2 regions of the Leifsonia sp. Y862 genome follow, and region 2 is predicted to be linked to the other one. Evidence: predicted binding sites of a transcription regulator. Region 2 holds the regulator's gene; the other holds the start of a gene.
The links. Region 2 encodes HspR, which represses chaperone genes until heat shock. Its sites were predicted from a motif close to AAGTTGAGTCNNNNNGACTCAACTT; they were not measured.

Region 1: AC25Z0_RS00335 (Hsp20/alpha crystallin family protein) is a predicted target of HspR. The motif match lies at 9,768-9,792, and genes of this name have one in related genera.

Annotation. Positions count from the first base shown of each region.
Region 1 covers NZ_JBYHFR010000001.1:66,788-78,809, reverse strand. Annotated here, with positions in the region: gene AC25Z0_RS00380 (hypothetical protein) at 1-196, shown strand, start outside; gene AC25Z0_RS00375 (DUF7059 domain-containing protein) at 649-2,304, opposite strand; gene AC25Z0_RS00370 (FAD-dependent oxidoreductase) at 2,519-4,012, opposite strand; gene AC25Z0_RS00365 (methyltransferase domain-containing protein) at 3,981-4,889, opposite strand; gene AC25Z0_RS00360 (type III polyketide synthase) at 4,893-6,410, opposite strand; gene AC25Z0_RS00355 (phosphatase PAP2 family protein) at 6,407-7,237, opposite strand; gene AC25Z0_RS00350 (NADP-dependent oxidoreductase) at 7,324-8,241, opposite strand; gene AC25Z0_RS00345 (NAD-dependent epimerase/dehydratase family protein) at 8,305-9,180, opposite strand; gene AC25Z0_RS00340 (winged helix-turn-helix transcriptional regulator) at 9,327-9,716, shown strand; gene AC25Z0_RS00335 (Hsp20/alpha crystallin family protein) at 9,844-10,290, shown strand; gene AC25Z0_RS00330 (phosphodiesterase) at 10,516-11,448, shown strand; gene AC25Z0_RS00325 (stealth family protein) at 11,429-12,022, opposite strand, start outside.
Region 2 covers NZ_JBYHFR010000003.1:438,455-450,476, reverse strand. Annotated here, with positions in the region: gene AC25Z0_RS16400 (metallophosphoesterase) at 1-2,082, opposite strand, end outside; gene AC25Z0_RS16395 (purple acid phosphatase family protein) at 2,160-4,217, opposite strand; gene AC25Z0_RS16390 (EI24 domain-containing protein) at 4,678-5,499, shown strand; gene AC25Z0_RS16385 (glycosyltransferase 87 family protein) at 5,629-6,951, shown strand; gene AC25Z0_RS16380 (class I SAM-dependent methyltransferase) at 6,929-8,104, opposite strand; gene AC25Z0_RS16375 (heat shock protein transcriptional repressor HspR) at 8,312-8,728, opposite strand; gene AC25Z0_RS16370 (DnaJ C-terminal domain-containing protein) at 8,730-9,728, opposite strand; gene AC25Z0_RS16365 (nucleotide exchange factor GrpE) at 9,721-10,314, opposite strand; gene dnaK (molecular chaperone DnaK) at 10,314-12,022, opposite strand, start outside.

The DNA of each region.
Region 1 (12,022 bases), on a different contig from region 2:
CGCGGTCGCCCTTGCTGTTGCGCTTGTCGTCATCTTCCTCGTCTATCGACTCGCCTCCACTTGGATTGTCACTCGCGCGTGGAATCGAGCGGCCCGCCGACAGAAGCGCGCGGACTTGTACGTTCGGGAGTCCCTCCTGTGGGACGGGTACAGTGATTCTGACGTTGACGATGCCATCGAGCACTCGCGCAGCTGAACTGACCTGAGCCGAATTGGAATGAACTGAGCGCTGGTTTCGTGCTCACGCGTGGCGCCGAATGTTCCCGTCCAACGCTATGACGCTCGTGCGCAAGGACTATTTGCATCGGCGTCGCGGGCGACGTGACTCTTCCGCAGCCCGATCAGCTCATCGGTTTCGAGCGGTGTCGAACCGCTGGCGCGGCATGGTGGAACACGTGAATGCTTGTTTCGGCGCGCAGCTAAGTCTGGGCGCGCGATATTCACTCAGGCGCGTGCTTTATCGCGCGCCTGAGGGAATACCCCGCGCCCAGCCCGAAGTCACGAAGGCCGTTTGCCTAACGGACACTACCGCCCGCCGCCTGCCGCCCGCCGCCCGCCGCCCGCCGCCTGCCGCCTGCCGCCTGCCGCCTGCCGCCTGCCGCGATGGTTCCTCAACTACGAACCCGCTCCGTCGCGGGTCGCTACCGACTACTCGGTCGGCGGACGCAGGAACCCGTCATCGATCAGATCGCGGAGGCGCGGCAGCAGATCGTCAGCCAGCGCATCCTCATCGACCTCGAGTAGCTGGGCGAGCGCACCGATGATGGCGCCGACGCTGAGGTCACCGTCGCACGCACCGATCAAGGCGGCGAGGGCGGTGTCGAGCGGAACCGACCGACCGAATCCGGCGCCCTGGTGGAGGGTCATCAGCGTGGGGTCATCGTTGCCCGGCCAGTAGTGGCGCTCCTCGGTGACATCGGGTGCGACCGTGAGGTGCGCGTGTGACAGGGCGGCGTCATCCGTTGCAGCCTGCCAGTCGCGTGCAGCCAGGCAGTCGGCCAGGTACGCGCCGAGGCCGGAGGAGTTCTGCCCGAGCGAGCCGTGCAGGCGCTCGAGGCGGCGGAACGGCGCGGCAACGGATGCTGCCGCCGACGCCGCTGCCGGTGCCCGCAGCAACATGTAGCCGAAGCCGACCTTGGCGACGTCGCGCGCGGCGAAGTCGTCGAGCCAGGCGTTGTACAGCCGGTCGAAGTCGGGGGTGTCTGGGCGGGTGCCGCCGTCGCGAATCCAGGTCTCTGCATACTCGGTCGGGAGCTCGACTTCGCGTTCGATGATCCACGCGTCGAGGTTCCCAGACTCCGGGCGATCGAGCCAGGCCGTCATCCGGTCGAAGGCGTCGACATCCGTTCGGTACTCCCAATTGCCGAGCAGCTGGGCGACGCCGCCTGGCGTCAAATGGTCGGCCGCGCCGGTGACGACAGCCTCGACGATCGCATCGCCAACCAGGCCGCCGTCGCGGTACTCGTAGCTCGGCACACCCTCGGTGCGCGGGGTGATGACGAACGGCGGGTTCGAGATGATGTGGTCGAAACGCTCCCCCGCGACCGGCTCGAATAGGCTGCCGAGCCGGAATTCGATGTTCGTGATGCCGTTCAGCTGCGCATTCAACGCGGCCAGCTCGAGCGCGCGCTCCGAGATATCGGTGGCGACGACCCGGTCGGCGTGGCGGGCAGCGTGCATGGCCTGGATGCCGCATCCGGTACCAAGATCGAGTGCCGATTCAACGGATGTCGGCAGCACCAGCCCAGCCAGGGTGAGCGATGCGCCACCAACCCCAAGTACGTGGTTCTCGCCGAGCTCGTGGCCGAGCGCGAGCTCGCCGAGGTCGGAGGCGATCCACCAGCTGCCGGCACCGTGCGCGTCGATGAAGCTGTACGGGCGGAGGTCGAGCAGCGGGCGGAGGAGCGCGTTGTCGTCGTCGGTGCTGACGACGCTGTCGGCACGACCGGCGCTGTCGGTGCTGTCGGTGCTGTCGGTGCTGTCGGTGCTGTCGGTGCTGTCATTCTCAGCGGATGCGACGAGCCCCAGTTCCACGGCCCCTGCGACGCCGAGCGATGGCAGGGCGGCGGCGAGGTCGCCGCGGGTGACCGGACGCGCCAGCACGAACAGCTGCGCAAGCGTGGCAGACCGCTCTGGGCGGCCCAGTTTCTGCCGGAGGGCGGCGAGCGCACGCTGGGCAGGGACCCGCTGATTGCGGTGGAGCGCGGCATCCGCTTCAACACCCCACAGCCCGGTCAGGGCGGTCACGGAATAGTTGGCGGCGGTCAGGTCAGCGCGCAGGAGGTCGATCAGTGGAACAGTCACGTATCCATTCTTCTGCACCCGGCGCCACCGCGCGCACCGGACGTGGCGGCCAGCGCTGGCGTCGCGCGGACTGCATCCGCGTTGAGCGCGCCCGTTGTGGCTGAATGCGCCCGCTGTGGCGGGCGCGACTCCCCAGAACGGGCGCGGTCACGGGCGCGGTGACGGACCCCGCGGCTGGGAAAGGCGCCTGCGCCAGCGCGCCAGCTTCAGCCCCTCACAGCCAGCGCATCGTGAAGGCCCTTGCCAGCACAGCGTCGGCGGGCGGAACCGCCAGCATCCGCACGAGCCCGTTGCGCGCCCGCAGCTGCAGACCGTCGCTCGGACGCCCCATCGCCATATTGAACCCGGCCTGCCGCATCGCCATTCGCGCCTTGGCCCGCCGATGCCGGTCGTAACTCCGGAGTGCAGCCACGTCATCGGCCGCACCCATGCTGCCCGCACCCATGCTGCCCGCACCGGCCGCGCCATCCGCACCACGCGCACTGCCCGCACCGACTGCACCACCACTGCCGCCACCACCGCCGCCGCCCGCAGCAGCACCAGCACCGCGCCCGCCGGCATCCTCACGCACTCCCTGCTCCAGTGCCGGCGCCAACTCCACCGCGTCGAGCCAGCCCAGGTTCATGCCTTGCCCGCCGATCGGACTGATCTCGTGCGCCGCATCCCCCACCAGCACCGTGCGTCCGGACACCATCCGCTCGGCCAGCCGTTGCCGCGCTGTGAACGCGCTTGGGGCATCCGTCGTCTGCGGTACCGCGATGCCAGTACGCGAGCGGATGATGCCAGCCAGCTCAGCGGCGCTCGCCCCGGCCTGCAGTCCATCCGTGAGCGCCACCCACCGTCGACGGCCGCCGGGAAGAGGCAGCGACTCCACCACCCCGCCCCGCTCGAAGTAGAGCACGGCGACCGACTCGAACGCGGCATCCGCCGGAAAATCGGCCATTAGGTACGTTTCGCTCCGGCCATACTCCTGCCAGCGGATGCCGGCCGCGGTGCGCACCGAGCTGCGTGCGCCATCCGCTGCGACGATGAACCGGGCCTCCAGGGTGTCCACCGCGTGCGATGCAGTGTCACCGGCCGCGGCCCCGGCACCAGCCCCGGCTATGGCTCCGGCTGCGGCCCCGGCGGTGGCTCCGGTACTAGCTCGATCACCAGCTCCGGCGGCGGTTCCGGCGCCAGATCTGTCACCAGCCCCGACAGCGGATGCCTCACCAGCCCCGGCCACCGGCTCAAGCGCCCCCGCCTCAGGCGCCACCACCTGCTCAAGTGTCACCGCCACCCGGTCTGGCAGTGTTCTGATCGCCGCCGCACGCACTCCCCTGCGCAGCGCACCGGGCTGCAACGCCTCGAGCCGGGCAGCCAGCAACTCCTCTGTGACATGCTGCGGCAACGACGCCACGAACTGATGCTCCGTCGGCAGCCGTTCAAACGACAGGGCGCCGAGCCGTGCACCGCCGCTCCAGACCTCGCCGTTCCGAATCCGAGCGGCATCGGCCAGTACCTCATCGAGCACGCCGGCCTCCCGCAACGCAACCAGCGACGGCGGATGTATGCCGATCGCCCGCGACAATCTGGCCGGCGCCTCCCGCTGCTCGACGACCTGAATGTCGAGGCCACGCCCAGCCAGCAGGCAGGCCAGCAGCATCCCGACGGGGCCGCCGCCCACGATGATGACGTCACGCATGAGGTGCGCCGCTGTCCAGCTCACGCTCCGCGCCGTGCTGCGTGCCGCCCAGCTCACGCTCCGTGTCATGCTGCGTGACGTCCACCGTGCCACGCTCCGTGGCATGCACCGGGTCACGCTCAATGCGGTCGGGCGACCAGCGCAGCACCAGCCGGGACGGCACCTCGCGCGTCACGCGCCAGCCACTCCCGATACCGCCACCGCTGCCACCGAGACGACTCCCGTCCCGCTCGCCGCCACCACCGCCCACACCCGCCGCAACGCGCAATCCCGCGCGCAGCTCGTGCGCCGTGTAGCTGCGCCTGATCGACGTGAGTCCGTCCTCACGAATAAACGAGTTCCGAAACAGCGGCCAGGTGCCGAGCCCGAATCCGAGGTACCCCCACAGGCTGCGCTCGATGTCGGAGTGCAGCACCTGTCGGCGGCAGAGCAGCTCCGAGTCGAGCATCAGCGCGCCCAGCTGCCTGGCACTCAGGTGGTGCAACACGTGGTTCGAGATCACGAAGTCGAAGCGTTCACCCCGCGCCACAAGGTCAGAGCTGAGCTCCTGGCGAAAGCTGAGCCCCGGCATAGTGGGCTGGCTGGTCGCGAAGTCGTGCGCCCTGGCATCCGGGTCGATGGCGACGATGGTCAGCCGCAGCCGATCACGCATCGCCCAGCGAGCCAGCGCCCGCGCCACATCGCCACCGCCCGTACCGATATCGAGCAGCGTGCTCTGGTATTTCGCAGACAGGGACGGACGGATGTCGCGCACGTACATCCGCCGCCACCCCGACAGCACGGCATTGATGTAGCGGAAGTTCTCGTAGGTGTTCCGCAGGCGTTCAGGGTCACAGTCCGGCGAATCCATGACCTCTTCGATGTCGTCGGCCCGCAGTCCGAGCGACGGAATCCCCCGCACGCCTTACCCGACGATGACGGTCATCAACGCGCTCTCGACGGTCAGCCCCGGGCCGAATGCCATCGCGCACATGCGATCGCCCTCGACGGTGTCGTCACTCTCGAGGATCGCTTTCATCACGAACAGCACGGTGGCGCTCGACATGTTTCCCCAGGTGCGGAGCACCTCCCGGGCCGGCACCAGTTGCTCAGCGCTCAGCCCCAGCTTCGCCTCTGTCTTGTCGAGGATGCTGCGTCCGCCTGGGTGGATGGCCCAGTGCGCGATCGCCCTGTCTAACGGCTGTTCCAGTGTCGCCGTCTGCCGCTCGCCGGCCGAGGGAGAGCGGAGCGCGGCATCGGCATCCGCTGCCATTGACAGGCTGCCAGGGGACGCAATCGCCCCCGGGGTTTCGCCCAGCACCTCACGCAGCAGCGCCGTGACCGCCAGGTCTGCCGTCGCCTCGCCGTTCGGGGACAGCGCGCCGACATCCGCTCTGCTGGCACCAGAGTCGAGGCTCGCGCCGAGCTCACTCTGCCCCTCGTCACCGACCCGGCCGTCGTCACCGACCCGGCCGCCGTCGCCGTTCCGCAGGGCGTCAGCGAAGACGCACAGCTCCTCGTCCTGGGCGAGCAGCGGCGCGAGCGCACCCTCGATGTGTTCGTCGATGATGTGCGGCACGTACGAGCTCAACACCATTTCGAAGCCGGCATCACCGATCTTCCACGCCATCGACTCCTCACCGACCGGCGTGATCACCGTCGAGAAATGGTCGAGCGTGAACGCCTTCTCCCCCGCAACCGGATGCCGGCCACTCACGATCGCTGCCCCAGCGCCGTCGCCGAACAGCGACGAGGCGACGATGGTGTCTGGATCGTTCGAGGTGCGAAGGTGCAGCGAACACAACTCGGCGCTGACGACCAGCACCACGGCGTTCGGGTCGGCCTCGACGAACTGCTTGGCTGTGCGGAGGGCCGGCATCGAGGCGTAGCAGCCCATGAAACCCAAGTGGTAGCGCTGGGTGGCCGGATTCAGGCCCAGCTCGCGCACCAGCATGAAGTCGGGTCCAGGAGCGTAGAAGCCCGTGCACGACACCGTCACCACGTGCGTGATGTCGGCGGCCTCCACGCCGGGGCACGCCTCGAGTGCGAGCCGCCCCGCCTCCACGAACAGCTTCGTCGCCTCGGTGATGTACAGCTCATTGCGCGCGCCGGTGCCCGGCACCAGCAACCGCCGCGTCTCCGGATCGAAGAACTGCGGCTCATGGTCACCCGCCTGGGCATCGAGCGTGAGCTCTTCGATCACCGTTCGCCGGGTATCGATACCCGACATATTGAACGAGGTGGTGACCAGCCGTTGGGCAAGCCGACTGAGATCAGGCTGCGCGGCGAACACGTCGCGTACCTGGTCCTGCACGAGAATTGTGGGAGGGACAGCAGTCTGCAGCCCTCTGAGCGTGACGACCATAGGGCCAGTGTTACACGCGACTTCCCGGGATGGTAGACCTGCCCCGCAACCGGCCTGCGGCGGAAAGGTCGGGGTCAGGGCAAGCGCGAGAACGTGCGGACGGCCATCGCTGCGAGCGAGAACCCCACTGCGATGATGGCTGCGACCCCGCCGATGTACGCGATGACGGTGTTCGGGTCGTCTTTGGCCGAGTTGACCAGCGTCAGCACGAACGCAATCACCGTGACCACCAGGAACGGCCCGATGAGCCAGATGAGCAACGCGATTGGTCGCGCAGCACGCACCGGCGCCCGCCCAGGAACCAGGACAGCCAACAGGAATCCCGCCGCGCACCCCCAGAACGCCACGACGAGAAGCGCCGCGATCACGTCGCTCGGCCGATGCCACTGATTGGCCAGCGTCGACACCCCCGCGACGACGGTATAGGCGGCGCCGAGTCCGGCCACTGCCGGCCTCGTTCGAGCGCTTGACACCAGGAAAACAGCGAGAGCGGATGCCGCGGCAACCGTCGTATGCCCCGAAGGGAATGAGTTGTCGGCGAAGCCCTCAACACCGAAGTCCGGCCGGCTGAGAATCGCGTACTTCAGGATCTGCGTGGTGGCGGCAGCCGCTGCAGCCGCAGAAAGCGCGACGACCAGGGTGATCCAGTTGCGTCTGACCAGGGCAATAACGATGGTGAGCACGAAGCCGACGATGCCCGAAATTGCCGGCAGCGCATCGAGAATGCGCCGCGTGAACGGGGTGACGCTGCGCCAGCCGAAATCAGCGCCGTTGTAGGCGAGCTGGTCGATGAGCTGCCCGGCCTCCGTGCGCACGAAATAGACGTAGAGCACGATGAAAGCGGCAACGAGGCAAACGGCGGCGACCAGGTAACGTCCCGGCGAGTTCGTCTGGTTCTGGCGCACCCTTCAACCTTTGCACACCGAAATCGGTGATCGAGCCACCAGCCTCCAGCGGCGGCCCAGACCAGGCCCAGTCAGACCAGGCCCAGTCAGACCAAGCCCAGAACGACCTTGCCCCGCAAATGTCCGCCGATCAGGTGCGCGTACGCATCTTTCACGCGTTCTAACGGATAGACGCTGTCGATGGGGAACACGAGATCGCCCGCCGCGATGAGTTCCGCCACCTTCTCCAGTTCGCTCACGCCGGCCTGTGCGCCGCCGACACCCTGGATTCCGGCATCCGTTCGATGGCCGCGCGCAGCGATGGTGTTGATGCGGTGCCCTGGCACGCCGAGCTTGAGTGCCGCGTCGATGCTGGAAGGGCCGTTGTTGTCGAGGGCCGCCGTGACGTGCGGCGCGACGGCGCGAATGCGGTCGACCATGCCCTCGCCATAGGCGACAGGAATGATGCCGAGGCCGCGCAGAAAGTCGTGGTTGGCCTCGCTCGCCGTGCCGATGACGGTGGCGCCGGTGCGCTTTGCGAGTTGTGCAGCCAGCACGCCGACGCCGCCGGCCGCCGCGCTGACGAGCACGGTGTCGGCGGAGGTGAGTCCGAGCGAGCGCACGGTCGCCCATGCCGTTCTACCGACGATATCGAGTGCGCCGGCCTCGTCCATGCCGAGCGCCGGGGGCTTGCGAACGACCTGGTCGGCGTCGATGACGAGGTAGTCGGCCTGGGCGAACATCCGCTTGCCCCCCAGCACCTCGTCACCAAGGTCGAAATCGACAACGCCTGTGCCGATCTCATCGATCACTCCGGCGAAGTCATTTCCGTTACCGCACGGAGGCTCAGCGTGATAGGCGGCAGCCGTTGGCCCGCCGCGAAAGATCTTCCAGTCCACCGGGTTCAGGCCGGCAGAGTGAACGCTCACGCGCACTTCTCCTGGCGCAGGCGACGGCGGATCGTCATGCACGATGTGCAAGACCTCAGTGCCACCGAATTCGTCAAACCGCACGTAGCGAGCCATGCCGACAGCCTAGGCAGTGCTTTGTGCTTCGGCTAGGGCAGCCGGCACCGCGACGGCGAACGACTAGAGAGCCACCGGCGCGGCCACGCTCAATTCGGCTATGAGCGATGGTGCTGCCGGCCGCCAGCCGAGTTGTTGCCTGGCCGCGTCTCCCCTGGCCTGCTGGTCGAGCAACAGGGCGTCGGCGAACGCGCCTCCCAACCGCGCGCGGGTGGCATCGGCGCTCTCTGGCACGATCTCGCCCGTTGGCCCGACGACGGCACGTCCGAGTTCCCGCACCGTCGGATTCTCACCGCTTGCGCCGACGAACCGCGTGTTGCCAGGTGATGTCTCAAGCGCCCGCACGTACAGGTCGGCGAGGTCGTCGACGTGCACTGTCGCCCAGTGCTGGTCTCCGCTACCAACCAGCGTGAGCGCGCCGCTCTGCGTGCGTGGTGCGTCGCGGATGATGCTGATCGGGATGCCACCGCCGTTCCCGTAGACGATGGCCGGCGACACCACGCTGGCTCTCACAGCGGATGCGAGGACTCGCGCTTCCCGTGCAGCTCGCCACTGTGTCAGTGCTGGCGGATCGAGGGGGCTGTCTTCGGTGATGGCCGCGTTGTCGCCCCATGACCAGATGCCACCCGTGTGGACGTACGGTTTTCCGGTGCCACCGAAAGCTGAGATCACCGCGTTCAGGATGGCGTCGTCAAACGCTGCGGCGCTGCCCTCCGCGGGGGCTGCAGCGTGAATGGCCCCGTCGACCTCACGCAAGCGGGCGACCAGCCACGCCTCATCCGTCACATCGTGCACGAGCGCCGTCGCCCCATCGGACGCGACTCTTTGGGCTGCCCCGTCGCTGCGCACGACGGCCGTGACAGTGTGTCCGCTCTGCTGGAGCCGTCGAAGAACCGCCGAGCCGATGTAGCCGGTGGCACCGGTGAGAAGAATATTCATGCCTGCATCCGTTCTGATTGTCGTTGTGGTGTTGATTCGTTGTGCTGTTGACCACTTTCGCCAATAGTATGAATTAGATACTGGATACTTCAACGGAAGTCGGTTACCCCTTGGATAGCATCGCGATCCCGAATGACACAGGCGCCGTGTCATACGACGCCCTCAAGCCGTCATGTCCGAGCCGCGTGATCCTCGGTCGCATCGGCGACAAGTGGACTCTCCAGGTCTTGCTCTCGCTGAACACGGGGGTGAAGCGCTTTTCGCAGCTCAAGAACGACATCGGCGTCGTGACACCGAAGGTTCTCACCGAGACGCTGCGCGCGTTGGAGCGCGACGGCCTGCTCAGCCGGGAAGTGTTCGCCCAGGTTCCCCCGCGCGTCGAGTACACCCTGACACCGCTCGGGATCTCACTGCTCGAACCCGTCCAGGCGATTCGAGTGTGGGCCGAAGCCAACGTGGAGCAGATTCTGGCGGCGCGCGAGCAGTCCGACGACGCTGGCCAGGCCGCAGCCTTGCGTTCGCTCAAAGCCAACTGAGAATTCGTCGTGTCCGTTGGCAGGCATCCGGCACCGGTGTTTAATTGTCAATAGTTGAGTCCCCTCGACTCAAGTTATTGACATGCGATTGAGAATCGGGTCTCGACCCGGAGCTAGGGAGTAGACAATGGCGAACTTTGACCCACTACGCGACATCGACCGTTTCGCGGGCGCACTGCTCGACAACCGACTTGGGCCGCGCCGGATGCCCATGGACCTGTACCGCGACGGCGATGTTTACCTGTTGAACGCCGACATGCCCGGCATCGATCCTGGTTCGGTGGACATCGATGTCGACGGTCAGCTCCTCACCATTCGTGCAGAGCGCACGCTCGCCAACCACGAGGGCGTCAAGTGGATCACGCGCGAGCGCCAGGCCGGATCCTTCCTGCGCCAGCTCCAACTCGGCGAAGGCGTCGATGTTGAGCGGATCAGCGCCAGCTACGCCAACGGAGTGCTGAGCGTCACCATCCCGGTCAGCGAACGGGCGAAGCCGCGCAAGGTGAAGGTGACGACCTCAAGCAGCGAGGGCGCGCTCTCGGTCGGCGAGAACAAGCCGCAGTCCGCCGAGTAGCCAGCACCGCTTTGCCAGCACCGCGAAAGCGCACTGTGTGTCGATCTGACATTGTCAGACAGACACACAGTGCGCTTTCGTGTGACGCACACAGTGCAGCAGGCGTACAGGCGCACTGCGCGTGGCGTACACCGGATGTTCAACTACCCGTGTTCGAATATCGGCAGTACCGTTAGTGCATCCGCGCAGAGTGTGCACGTGACAACGAATGGAATCTTCGTGAGCATGCGAACGGCCGAATACCCCAGGCCGGACCACTTTCTCATCCACCTCAGTGATACGCACCTTCTTGCAGGGGGCAATCGCCTCTACAACACGGTGGACAGCACGCGACACCTGGTTGAACTCTTCGCCGCTGTCGAATCATCTGGGAGCCGCCCAGAGGCGATCATCTTCACCGGTGATCTTGCCGATCGCGGCGAGCCAGGCGCATACGACGAACTACGAGCGATCGTCGACCCCGTTGCCAAACGCCTCGGCGCCCAGGTGATCTGGGTGATGGGAAACCACGACGACCGCGCCGCGTTCCGCACCGGGCTGCTCGACCAGGGGCCGACGACAACCCCCGTCGACAGCGTCACAGAGATCAACGGCCTGCGCATCATCACGCTCGACTCGACTGTTCCTGGCGCGCACCACGGCGAGGTCACGCCTGCCCAGCTCGAGTGGCTCGATGACGTGCTTGCCGTTCCAGCGATCGACGGTTCCATCCTGGTCATGCACCACCCGCCGATCCCGAGCGTGCTCGACCTGGCGGTGTCCGTCGAACTGCGCGATCAGGGCCCGCTCGCCCAGGTGCTGCGAGGAACGGATGTCCGCAGCATCCTGGCCGGACATCTCCACTACTCGTCCACTGCGACCTTCGCGGGAATCCCCGTGTCCGTGGCATCCGCCACCTGCTACACCCAGGATCTCACCGTGCCCGTCGGCGGCACCCGCGGTCGCGACGGTGGCCGCGCGTTCAACCTGGTGCATGTGTACCCCGACACGGTGCTGCACTCTGTGGTTCCGCTCGGCAGCTACGAGGCTCTCGACTACATCGACGCAGACGAGAGCACTCGCCGACTGGCGGCATCCGGAATTCAGATCCTGCCGGCCGGATCGGTCCCGGTTTTCCGGGAGCCGCCGATGACCCGGCCTATCCCTGTATTGCGCTGATCGGCAGTGAACTGACCGGCGTCGAATCGCTGGCCGCCGTGCCCGCTACGGTGCCCGCTGCGGGCTCGCTGGCGCCACGAGAGTCGTCACTGGCCAGGCCAGGTGCGCTCACGCCATCGGCAAACCCGCTCGCACTGGACTGTTCCACATGCTCCCATGGGGCAGGGAACGGGAAGTAGCGGTCGAGGAAGCTCGTGACTGCCTCGCGGCGCACCTCGTCGGAGATTTCGGGGAAGCTGCCGTCGTTCAGGCAGAACATGTCCTGGTCGCGCCGCTTCCGCAAACGATCCATCTGGTGCAGTGCACGCTTCAGCGTCGTTTCAACGTAGAGCGAGCGAGCCTGGGTCTGCGCGACGGCGCGCCCGGTCATGAGCCCGTAGTAGTGGTACAGCGAGTTCGTCACCGAGATGTCGGTGGACGACCTGAACCGGCTGGCCGCCGTGCGGGCGAAGTCCTCGGGGAACTCGGCCTCCAGCTCGCGCATCACACTCTTCCGCATGGGAGCTGCCGTGTGCTCCAGGTGCCGGGTGGTCACCTTGCCGAAACGCTCATGCAGCAGTGCGCGGTTGACGCG
Region 2 (12,022 bases):
GCCGTTCGTCGAGTCGTAGTCGAGCTGACGCGGGTTCGCCCTGCTGGTGGTTGACCAGACTGAGGCAAAGTCGTGGTCGACATCGAAGGTCTCGATGTTGGTCGCGTCTGCCGCATCGCTGAAGTACACGGTCGAGACGCGGCCGCCTTCAGGGTCTGCCGCGACGTAGTAGGCGTCGGCAGTGCCGCTCACGACACCGATCGACTCGCCTGTTTCAGCGTTGAGCACCTCGATGCCCCTCGACGGAACCGCCCCATAGACATAACCACGCACCGGGTCGATGTCGATCGACCTGTTGGACTCGATGAACGGGAACGGGCCGCGCACGATCTGGCCGAAGGTGGCATCCGCAATCGACACGACAACCCAGTTGCGATTCTGCTGGCCGACGTAGAGCAGTTGCTTCGCGTCATCGATGCCCAGGTCACGGATGTTCTCCGGCAGGGTGATCTCGCGCGTCACCGCGTCGGAGTCTGGATCGACTTCGAAGATCTTTCGCGAGTTCTGGTCACCCAGGTACAGCAGGTCTTTACTCTCGGAGTATGCAGAACCGGCCGGGAGCGTGGCGTTGGTCTTGTTGACCGACTCCACACCGCCGATGACGGTGTAGTCGACGGTCTTTGCCGGGGTCTCAGGATCGGTGGTGCCGGGATCCGGGTTCGGGTTGCAGCCCAGGCACGGACCGGCATCGCCCGGCTTGATGACCTGCGGCACCGTGTCGTCAGTCACTGCCTTGCCTGAGGCGTTCTTGACGATGGTCAGCCCGTCATAGTATTCGCCGTCGGCCGTGCGCGACTCGTAGCGCAGCTCGTCTCCCGACACATCGATCAGTTGGTAGAGCTCGATGCCGCCACCGAGCTTCTTGAGGTGTGCGTCGTTCGAGGTCCACAGGCGCGGACCTGCGCCCGAGTACATCTTCGAGCCCACGACAGAGACCGCGTAGACCGGCCCGTTGTAGTTGAGCTCGGAGTTCCAGTCGGCCGGGTTGCCCTGTTCTGCGGCGTTGGTGTTTCCTCTGCCGTAGTTGTGGTCGTGGCCCTGCAGCACGAGGTCGACGTTGTTCGATTCGAACAGCGGCAGCCACGCTTCGCGGATCGCCCGGTTGTTGCGCCCCTCGTCCAGCGAGAAGACGGGGTGGTGGAAGAACACCACCGTCCACTTGTTCGGGTTGTTCTCGAGGGTCGACTTGAGCCAGGCGGTCTGCACGGCGAGCGCGGGGGCATCCGTGATGTTGCTGTTCAGCGAGATGAACCGCACACCCTGGTAGTCGTTGTAATAGACGGTGCCGTCGAGCAGCGCTTCGATCTCGGCAGAACCCGTCGGTCCGTTCTGGGGGTAGGAGAACTGGGCCTGCCACTGCTTCGAGAGCTGTTCACCCTCATACTCGTGGTTTCCGGCTGCGGCCAGGAAGTTCTGCGTGCCGAAGTTGTAGCCGGCGGCATCGAAGACTTCACCCCACTGGGTGTCATCGTTGGCGTCGTCGATCAGGTCGCCGGCCTGCAGCACGATGCTCGCGTCAGGGCGATCCCTGAACGCATTGCGGATGACGCGCGAGGCGTCGGACTTGATGCCGTTCTGCACGTCGCCCAGGTAGATGAATGAAAAGTCCTCCGCCGTCGCTGCCGCAGTGGTGAAGTGCTGCCACTCGCTGAAGTTGGTGCCGTCACCCACCCGGTACATGTACTGGGTGGCCGCCTTCAGGCCGGTGAAATTCACGCTGTGGAACAGCTCTGAGTAGCCGAGGGATGTCGAGACAGTTTCGCTCTTCGACGCATTCACCGTCGAATAGTCGGTGCGATACGGCTCGGCGGTCGCGACCCGGATCTGCGCCTGGGCCGTGGTGACCCCCATACTGGTGCGCCAGGTCACTGCCTGCGAGTTGGACAGGTCGCCGGCCGGAGTGAGGACTATTCGGTCCGGAATCCGGGATGGAGCGTGTGCGACCGAAGCGGGAACCGTCGCGGCCGAAGCCGGTGCGACATCTCCCAGCACGGGTGTGGCCAGCGCGCCGGCCACCGCCATCGCCGTGAGCACGGCGATGAGTCGGGGTCGTCGGCTGCGCCGTGATGACGGATGCGTCATGGTGAAACGGCCTTTCCTGGAGCTGGACGGTGTGGCTACGGGTAGGGAAACGGTCGCTGCGTTGCCGGGCAGACGGATCATGCGCGGTCACCGGCTGCGGGGCGACGGATGCGACGTGACACGATGAGCGCCATCATTCCCGCGAGCAGGGTGAGCCCGGCGATGGCGAGAGAGACGCCGAACCAGGCGAATCCGGTGCTGGCGAGGTCCCGCACCCCGATGCTTGCCGCACCGACGGGCAGCACGGTGATCGACGCCGTCACCACCACGCCTGACTCGAGTCCACGCGCGATAACCGTGTGCTCACCGGGCGTGATTCCGGCGGGGATGTGGGCGGCGAAGCTGAAGTTGCCCGTGTCATCCGCGGTCGGGTAGCCGAGAACCACCGGGTCCGAGTGCAGGATCACCTCGATGTCTTCGTTCGCTGCGAAGCCAGATCCCTTCATCTGAAGCGTGCCGCCTGCCGCGATGCCCGTTGCAGAGAGCTGGAGAGGACCTGCTGCCGGAGCGGTCGGGGTCGAGGTGGGGGTTGCCGTCGGAGACGAGGTGGGAGTTGCCGTCGGCTGCGTCGTGGGAGTTGCCGTCGGCACCGTCGTGGGTGGGGTGGTCGGCTCAGGCGTCGTGGGTGGGGTGGTCGTTGGTGGCGTCGTCGGCTCAGGCGTGGTGGGTGGCGTGGTCGGCGTACTTCCTGGCACGACGACATCCGGTCGTGCAGGGGCATTGATCGTTTCCCGCGTCGATCCGGGCCCGGATGCCCGGGCGACGGTCTCATCGGTCACGAGCTTGGCGCCGTCGTCCGACTTGGTGATGGTGAACGCGTCGAACAGCTCGCCCGTCACTTTGTGGCTCTCGACGTGGATCTCGTTCGCCGTCACATCGACCGTCTGGTACATCTGGGTATCGCGGTTCATGCTGCGCAGGTTCGCGCCGTTGGTGATCCAGTTGTTGGTGGCAGGGTCGTCAGGGATGTACATCTTCGGGCCGGCAACGGTGACCATGTACACCGGACCGGTCTGGCTGGTTGCCGGATCAGCACCCGCCGGCAGGTTCTGCTCGTTGGCAAACAGGTTTCCGCGGCCGTATGCATGGTCGTGGCCCTGCAGCACGAGGTCGACGTTGTGTGCCTCAAAAATGGGCAGCCACGCCTCCCTGATGGTCTTGTTGTCGCGGCCAGAGGTCACAGAGAAGACGGGCTGGTGAAAGGAGACGACCGACCACTTATTGGGATTCTCGGCCAGCACTCGGTCGAGCCAGTCTGTCTGTGCCTTCAGGTCGGCCGGGTTGATCTGCGAGGCGTTCAGCGAGATGAAGCGCACGCCCTGGTAGTCGGTGAAGTAGGTGTTTTCGCTGAACTGCGCTTTGATCTGCGGGGTGTCTGCCGGGCCGTTCTCGGGGAACTCGAACTGGGCCTTCCAGTATCTGGTCAGCTGCGGCCCCGGGTAGTACTCGTGGTTGCCCGGCGTTGCCATCACGTTGAGGTAGGCGTTTTCGTAACCGGCTGCTGAGAACCACTCTCCCCACTCGGCATCTGCGACATCGGTGTCGATGAGGTCGCCGAGGTGCACGACTGCCTTCGCGTATGGACGCGCCTCGTACGCCGCCCTGAACGCGCGAGAGGCGTATGACTTCACGTCGTTCTGCGCATCGCCCTGCACCAGGAAGGAGAACGGCGCGATGCCGGCCGCCGCTGACTCGAACTCGAACCACTCGCTCCATGTCTCGCCGTCACCGACTCGGTAGACGTAGCTGGTCGATTCACTCAAGCCGGTGAGTACAGCGGTGTGGTACTTGATCGTGTAGCCCAGGTCGGTGGCGAATTCCGTGGTCGACGTTGCGGTGAACGTCGACGCCGGGGTGATCGGTCCGTCGGTCATCGCGGCGAGCTGTGCCTGCGGAGCCGTTACGTCGGTCGAGGTGCGCCACGACACGTTCTGGCTCGTCGCGGGAGTCGTCGTCGGGGTCAGAATCACCCGGTCTGGGATGGCAGAGGCGAGGTGAATCGTCGCCGGATTGACCGGGGGCGGAGCCAGGCCGCCCGCCGCGTATGCAATGCCACCGCCGACGGAGGTGAGGGCGAGCGCCGCCACAATCCCGCAGGCCAGTACGGCAGTGCGCTTCTGTGGTGATTTCACCATGTTTATCAATCGATCGCCGATCATGCCTCTGAAAGCCCCTTTTGAGTGGTGTGGTTCATGAGTGCGCTTGTCCTGCCGTACACATTCCGGAACCCGATTTCAGGCGCGACAGATCGGCCGACTGAGACGGGAGGAATGAGTGTGCTGCGAAACGCGACGCGAGCGCGCAGTCAGACGCGACAGTTCGGCGGCCGACAAGGTCAAGCTATCGCGACGCTTCATCGCATCCGGGTTGGTTGGCAGGAACTTCAACAGAAGTTCATAGAAGCCCAACAGGATTCAGGTCGCCGTTACTGCTCCTGAACGCGGGCGTCACTTCGTGTCTATCTGCGGAATGGGCCGACCCACATCGGGCAGGCCGTCGCCGTCGCGCAACTAGTTGATGGAGCACGCAACCGCCCTAGGCTTGCACCGTGGACCACTCGACGCCAAACGACTGCACAGCCCTGGGGCGCTGCCCATGCTGAGCGCATTCTTCAGCGGTATTGGCTTGCTGCTGCGCGGCTTCGGTTTCTGGGGGCGCCGGCCACGCGCCATGATGCTCGGCCTGATCCCAGCGGCCATCGTGTTCGCACTGGTGCTGGCTGCACTGATCGCCCTCGGATTCAACCTGCAGGCGATCGTGGACTGGCTCACTCCCTTCGACGAGAGCTGGCCGCGCCCGTGGCAGAACATTGTCACCACGGCAACCTCGGCCGTGCTTTTCGGTGCAGCCATAGTGCTGTCGGCCGTCACATTCACCGCCCTCACGCTCGCCGTCGGCGACCCCTTCTATGAGCGGATCTGGCGCGCGGCCGAAGACGCGGCCGGCGGCCCCATTCCCGAGGAGGGAGCCGGCTTTTGGCGGGCGGTGCGCAGTTCGCTCTGGCTGCTCTGCCTTGGCGTGGTCACCGCGCTCGGGGTCGGGGTCGTCGGGTTCGTGCCGCTCGTCGGCGGAGTGCTCGCGCCCGTCCTTGGCGTCACTCTCTCCGGGCGATTGCTCGCCGTTGAGCTGAGCTCGCGGGCTTTTGAGGCACGCGGAATACCGAGTGCGACTCAGCGGATGCTGCGCCGCGGCATCCGCTGGCAGTTGCTCGGCTTCGGGGTTGGAACCCAGTTGCTGTTCATGATTCCGTTCGGCGCCGTTTTCAGCATGCCAGCCGCCGTTGCCGGATCGACGTTCCTCGCTCGCCTGGCGCTCGACACCGCACGCGTGGCGGGTGCGACGGCAGTGGGCCAGGCACCAGCAGCGGCGCCGCGCGCCACCCTTCAGGAGCCCCTTCAGGAGCCGCGAAACCTGTAAGGAACGGCTGAGAGCACTCTCAGGGCAAACCCCATATCGTCGGATACCGGCCATGTGCTTTTCACCTCTGGCTCTTAAACTCCACGGTGTGGCCGCTGGTTGCCACAGTCGTCGGCTGAAAGGCACGCTATGTCCGCTTTCTTCGATCGTGTCGACCGAAGGATCAATGGTTCCCTCTCCGCGGAGCAGCGCACCTGGCTGCACACGCCGCGCGGTCTTGTCTTCGGATTCACCGCCGTTCATGTTGTCTTCCTGGTTGCCCTGCTGCCGGTCATCCTCACCGGGCACGAACTCGGCGACCTGGTGCTCTACCGAACCTGGGCCGAACAGGGCCTGAACCTTGGCGTCTGGCAAGGCATCAACACGGAGTGGGTGTATCCCATCGGGGCGCTGGTTCCCATCGTCTTTGCGGCACTCGGCGGGCCGTACCTGTACCAACTGCTCTGGTTTCTGCTCACGACGGCGCTGAATGCCGTCGCCGTCGCCGCGCTCACGAATTGGGGGCGCAGCGTCCGCGGCTACACGGCGGCCTGGTGGTGGCTGGGCTTCACCTTCGTGCTCAGCCCGGTCGGCCTGCTTCGACTGGAAGGCCTCACCGCCCCGCTCGTCATCCTGGCCCTGGTCCTCGTGGCCAGGCGCCCTGTCGTGGCCAGCGTGATTCTCACCATCGCCACCTGGATCAAGGTATGGCCGGCGGCCGTCATCCTCGCCGTCGTCGTCGCGTCGAAGCACCGCCTCACGGTCATTGCGACCGCGATCGCCGTCACCATCCCGATTGTCGGGTTTGTGTGGGCGGCAGGCGGCATCCGTTTCATTGCCGGCTTCGTCACGATGCAGTCCGGCCGTTCGCTGCAGCTGGAAGCGCCCATCGCCACGCCGTGGGTGTGGCTGGCCGCCTTCGGGCAGCGGGACACGTATATCTATCAGAACTACGCCATGGCGACGCGGGAGATCGCGGGGCCAGGAGCGAATGCCGTCGCGGCCGCCATGACGCCACTCATGTTCGTTGCGATCGCCGGGATCTTCGTGCTCATGGTGCTGGCCGCCAGGCGCACGGCCGCGCGGTCTGAGCTGCTGCTGCTCGGTGCCCTCGCGCTCTCGGGGGCCTTCGTCGTGTTCAACAAGGTCGGGTCGCCGCAGTACATGCTCTGGATTGCGCCGATCGTCGCCGTCGGCATCACCCAGAACTGGCGCCGCTGGCGCACCCCCGCCTACCTGATGTTGGCGATTGGCGTGCTGACCACGCTCATCTTCCCCGTCTTCTACCTGCCGTTGGTCGACGGCGACCCCTTCGCGGTGGTGCTGCTCACGGTGCGGAACGCGCTTCTAATCGCCGTCTTCGTCTGGTCGGGCGGGAAGATCTGGCGGCTGATCACGGCTTCCACACCCACATCCGCACCGGTGATGGCGCAGCAATCACCGCAGATGACTAGGCGCGCTTCGACACCGTGACGGTGAACTTCGTGTTGCGGCCCACCTGGTGCGTCGGCCCAACGATGCGCGTGAGCGGTGACCGATAGCCGAGATGGCTGTTCCACACGGTCCACAGTTCGCCCCCTGGCCGCAGCACCCTGGCCGCGTCCTCAAACAGCTTGAGCGCAATGCCGGCGTGCACCGATGAGCCAATGTGAAACGGCGGATTCAGCACAATCAGGTCAGCGGATGCGTCAGGCTGGCTACTCAGCGCGTCATCCTGCACGACCTCCACGCGCTCAGACACACCGTTCGCCGCAGCGGTCGCCTGTGCCGACAGCACGGCGGCTGCCGACTGGTCGCTGGCGATCACGTGAACGTCAGGACGTGCCCGCGCAATGGACACGGCCAGTACGCCGGTTCCGCAACCGAGATCGATGACGGATGCCGCATCAGACGTCATCCGGTCGATGAACTCGAGCAGGTAGCGCGTTCCAATGTCGATGGACGTGCCGGCGAAGGCGGCGCCGTGCGCGCAGACCGTGAGGTCGAGGTCGGCGTGGTACTCGCGGTGCGGCCACGCGGAGGGAGCAGCATCCGTCGTGGTGGTGGCGGCGGCGGCCTCGTCGTCGGCGGCGGTCGCGGGGCTCAGCGGGTCACTCGCGATGAGCACGCGGGACTTCTGCCTGGCCAGCGACGCCGTGACGCTGCCGAGATGCCGGGCAAGCACGGTGTTCATGGCCGGGGTCATATGCTTGAGGCGTCCGCCGGCGAAGACACGCACGTCTGGAGCGGCGAACCTGGCGATCGATTCGGCGATCTCGTCGAGCGCCCCCAGACTGCGCGGTAGCTGGAGCAGCACGACGCGGGCGCCTCTGAGCAGGGCGGCGTCCAGAGGGAGTGAGCGGTAGGCATCCGTCAGCGTGGCTGCAGCGGCGTTGGCCGCGAGGGCACGTTCGCCGGAGAGACCGTCCTGGTGCACCCGGATGCCGGTGGCACCGTGCAGCGCTGCGGCACCGAGGGTGAGCGCGCCGTAGTGGTCTTCGAGCACCACGACCTCGCCGCTGGCGGCATCCGCCAGCGCGGCGGCGGCCTCATCGAGGATCAGCCGGTCGCTGGCGTCGAACGCAAAGAGGTTGTCTGCTTCGACGTCTGGCCATCGGCGGAGCTGCTCGAACGAGAATTCTGTCACTTACGCAACGGTACCCGAGCCGGGCGCCGTTGCTGATGCCCCGAGCGTGCCTCGACACCCGAAGCACCCGCTGCGCGGGTCCAACGCAGCTTTGCGGGTGTTGTAACTACAGCGCGGCTGCGTTCGACCCGCGTGGCTCGATTTCGAGAGGCGGCCTCGTTCCTCGGGCGCTCCTCAATCAACGAAAGAGGAGCGAGTTCGCAGATGCTACCTGTGGTCGAGCGGGCGCCAGATCGCCACGGCGTTCGACCGCCGCGTGCGCGTGCCGGCCCGCATCGAGATGACGTCGCCCGCTGAGCCCGCCGCGAACACGCGCCGACCAGGGCGGTTGAGCAGTTCGTCGGCCAATGCCGATTCGAGCTCACCCACCCTGGCCCGCAGACCGTTCACTTCGTCTTCCAGGTTGAGAATCCGCCGGATGCCTTCCAGACTCACGCCCTCGCCACTCAACTGGGCGATCTCGCGCAGTTTCGCGACATCGCGCATGGAGTATCGGCGCGACTTACCGAGCGTGCGGCCTGGGCTCACCAGCCCGATCCGGTCGTACTGGCGCAGGGTCTGCGGATGCATCCCGGCCAGTTCGGCCGCCGTCGAAATCACGAATACCGGCGAATTCTCGTCCACGTCAGCCTCTGGCCCTCGCCAGGAGATCCTCTCGAGGATTCTCCTTCGGCAGAGCCTCGACGAAGGCAGCGAGTTTCTCCTCTGCCTCCTTCGACAGGTGTGATGGCACGGCAACCTGAACCACCGCGAGGAGATCTCCGGTGCCCTTTGCAGAACTGACACCGCGGCCCTTGACCCGCAGCACCCGACCGCTCGGCGTGCCGGGAGCAACCCGCAACTTCACGGGGTCCCCGCCGAGGGTGGGCACTTCGATGGTTGCGCCGAGTGCAGCCTCAGCGAACGTCACGGGAACGGCCACCCGAAGGTTCAGCCCGTCACGTTCGAACACGGGATGCTTGCGCACATTGACGGTCAAGATGAGGTCTCCGTTCTCGCCGCCATCCGGACTCGGCTGGCCCTTGCCACGCAGCTTGATCTTCTGACCGTCGGCAACGCCAGCCGGAATCTTCACCTTGAGCGGGTGACCATCCTGCGTCTGCAGGGTGATGGTGTCACCCTTGGTCGCCGTGATGAAATCAACCGTTGCGGATGCCACAACGTCGCGTCCGCGACTCGGCCCGCCATAGCCACGGAATCCGCCGCTGGCGTTTCCGTAGCCGGGGTTGCCGCCGCCGAACATGCCACCGAGGATGTCGTCAAAACCACCCTGCTGGAACGAATAGCTCTGTCGCCCGCCGGTGCCGCCGCCGAACATTCCGCCGAAGACATCGTCGAAACCGCCCTGCTGGCCGCCACCGCCACCAGGGGCAGTGAAGCGTGCTCCACTGCCCATGGCGCGAACCGCGTCGTATTCCTTGCGCTGTTCTGGATCGGAGAGCACGGAGTGCGCCTCGCTGATCTCCTTGAACTTCGCTTCGGCTGTCGCATCTCCCGAATTGGAGTCCGGGTGATACTTACGCGCGAGCTTGCGGTAGACCTTCTTCAACTCGGCCGGGGTGACGTCTTTCGAGACCCCAAGAACCTTGTAGAAGTCTTTGTCGAACCAGTCCTGGCTAGCCATCGCTCGGCACCTGGACCACGACCTTGGCCGCGCGAAGCAGAGTGGAACCGAGGCGGTAACCCGTCTCAGCGACATCCGCTACGGTCTCAGTGCTTACGTCAGCGCCTGGCAGCTGGAAGATCGCCTCGTGGATGGTGGGGTCGAATGGCTCCCCCACTTCACCGAACGAGGTGAGTCCGAGCTTCTCGACGCTGCTGCGCAACTTCGCGGCGATGGTGGCGAATGCCGAATCGCCCTCGAGGTCACCGTGCTTCTCAGCGCGGTGCAGGTCATCGAGTACCGGCAGCAGTACCTTCACGACGTCGCCTACAATGCGCTCCCGCTCAACCTCACGGTTAGCTTCGGTGCGCTTGCGGTAGTTGGCGTACTCAGCCGTGATGCGCTTGAGGTCGGCAAGGTGCTCGTTCGAGGGATCTGCAGCCTCGATGTTCGCCGCGTCCAGGATGTCCTGAACCGTCAACTCGTCTTCTTCGATCCCGTCGGCCGTCGCCTCGGGGGCGCCAGACTCTGGCGCCCCTTCGGCCAACGACTCATCCACGGGCTCGTTCACGGGCTCGTGCTCGTGCTCATGGCTGTTGTCAGTCATTACTTCTTCGCTTCGTCTTCGTCTTCAACAACTTCGGCGTCAACCACGTCCTCGTCGGAGGAAGCGGATGTCGGCTGCTCGCCTGCATCGCCGGCGGGAGCCGAAGCGCCCTCAGCCTGGCTGGCAGCGTAGATCGCTTCGCCGAGCTTGCCCTGGCTCTCGTTCAGCTTGTCGAACGCGGTCTTGACTGCGTCATCGTCGTCACCGGCGAGCGCCGACTTGAGCGAGTCGACATCAGCCTGGACCTCAGACTTGACGTCTGCGGGCAGCTTGTCGTCGTTGTCCTTGATGAGCTTGTCGATCGAGTACGCGAGCTGCTCGGCGCCGTTCCGAACTTCAGCGGCCTCACGGCGACGCTTGTCTTCTGCAGCGTTCTCTTCACCCTCGCGAACCATGCGCTCGATGTCTTCCTTCGCCAGCGCGGTGCCGCCGGTGATGGTCATCGACTGCTCCTTGCCGGTGCCCTTGTCCTTGGCGGACACGTGCACGATGCCGTTGGCGTCGAGGTCGAAGGTGACCTCGATCTGCGGGATGCCGCGCGGAGCCGGTGCGATACCGGTCAGCTCGAAGGTGCCGAGGTTCTTGTTGTCACGCGTGAATTCGCGCTCACCCTGGAACACCTGGATCGCCACGGACGGCTGGTTGTCATCCGCTGTGGTGAACGTCTCGCTGCGCTTGGTCGGGATGGCCGTGTTGCGCTCGATGAGCTTGGTCATGATGCCGCCCTTGGTCTCGATACCGAGAGACAGCGGGGTGACGTCGATGAGCAGAACGTCCTTGCGCTCGCCCTTCAGCACGCCGGCCTGGAGTGCGGCGCCGACGGCGACGACCTCGTCAGGGTTGACGCCCTTGTTGGGGTCCTGTCCACCGGTCTCCTGCTTCACGAGCTCTGAGACGGCGGGCATACGGGTCGATCCACCAACGAGAACGACGTGTGAGATGTCGCCGACCTTGATGCCGGCTTCACGGATGACGTCCTGGAACGGCTTCTTGGTGCGGTCGAGCAGGTCCTGGGTCATCTGCTCGAACTGTGCGCGCGTGAGCGTCTCGTCGAGGTTGGCGGGGCCGTTCTCGGTGAGCGACAGGTACGGCAGCTGGATGCTGGTCGACATGCTGCTGGAGAGTTCCTTCTTGGCCTGCTCCGCGGCTTCCTTCAAACGCTGCTTGGCGATCTTGTCGTTCGAGACGTCAACGCCGGTGGTTTCCTTGAACTTCTTGATCAGGTAGTCAACGATGCGCTGGTCCCAGTCGTCTCCACCGAGGCGGTTGTCACCGGAGGTGGCGCGAACCTGGATGGTCGAGAAGTCGTCGTCCTTGCCCACTTCGAGGAGGGAGACGTCGAACGTTCCACCACCGAGGTCGAAGACCAGGATGAGCTCGTCTTCCTTGCCCTTGTCGAGGCCGTATGCGAGGGCTGCAGCGGTCGGCTCGTTGATGATGCGCAGAACGTTGAGGCCCGCGATCTCACCGGCTTCCTTGGTGGCCTGGCGCTCAGCGTCGTTGAAGTAAGCGGGAACGGTGATGACGGCATCCGTCACCTTGTCGCCGAGGTACTGCTCAGCGTCGCGCTTCAGCTTGGCGAGGATACGTGCCGAGATCTCCTGCGGGGTGTACTTCTTGTCGTCGATGGCGACGGTCCAGTCGGTGCCCATGTGGCGCTTCACGGAGGAGATGGTGCGGTCGACGTTGGTGACGTTCTGACGCTTGG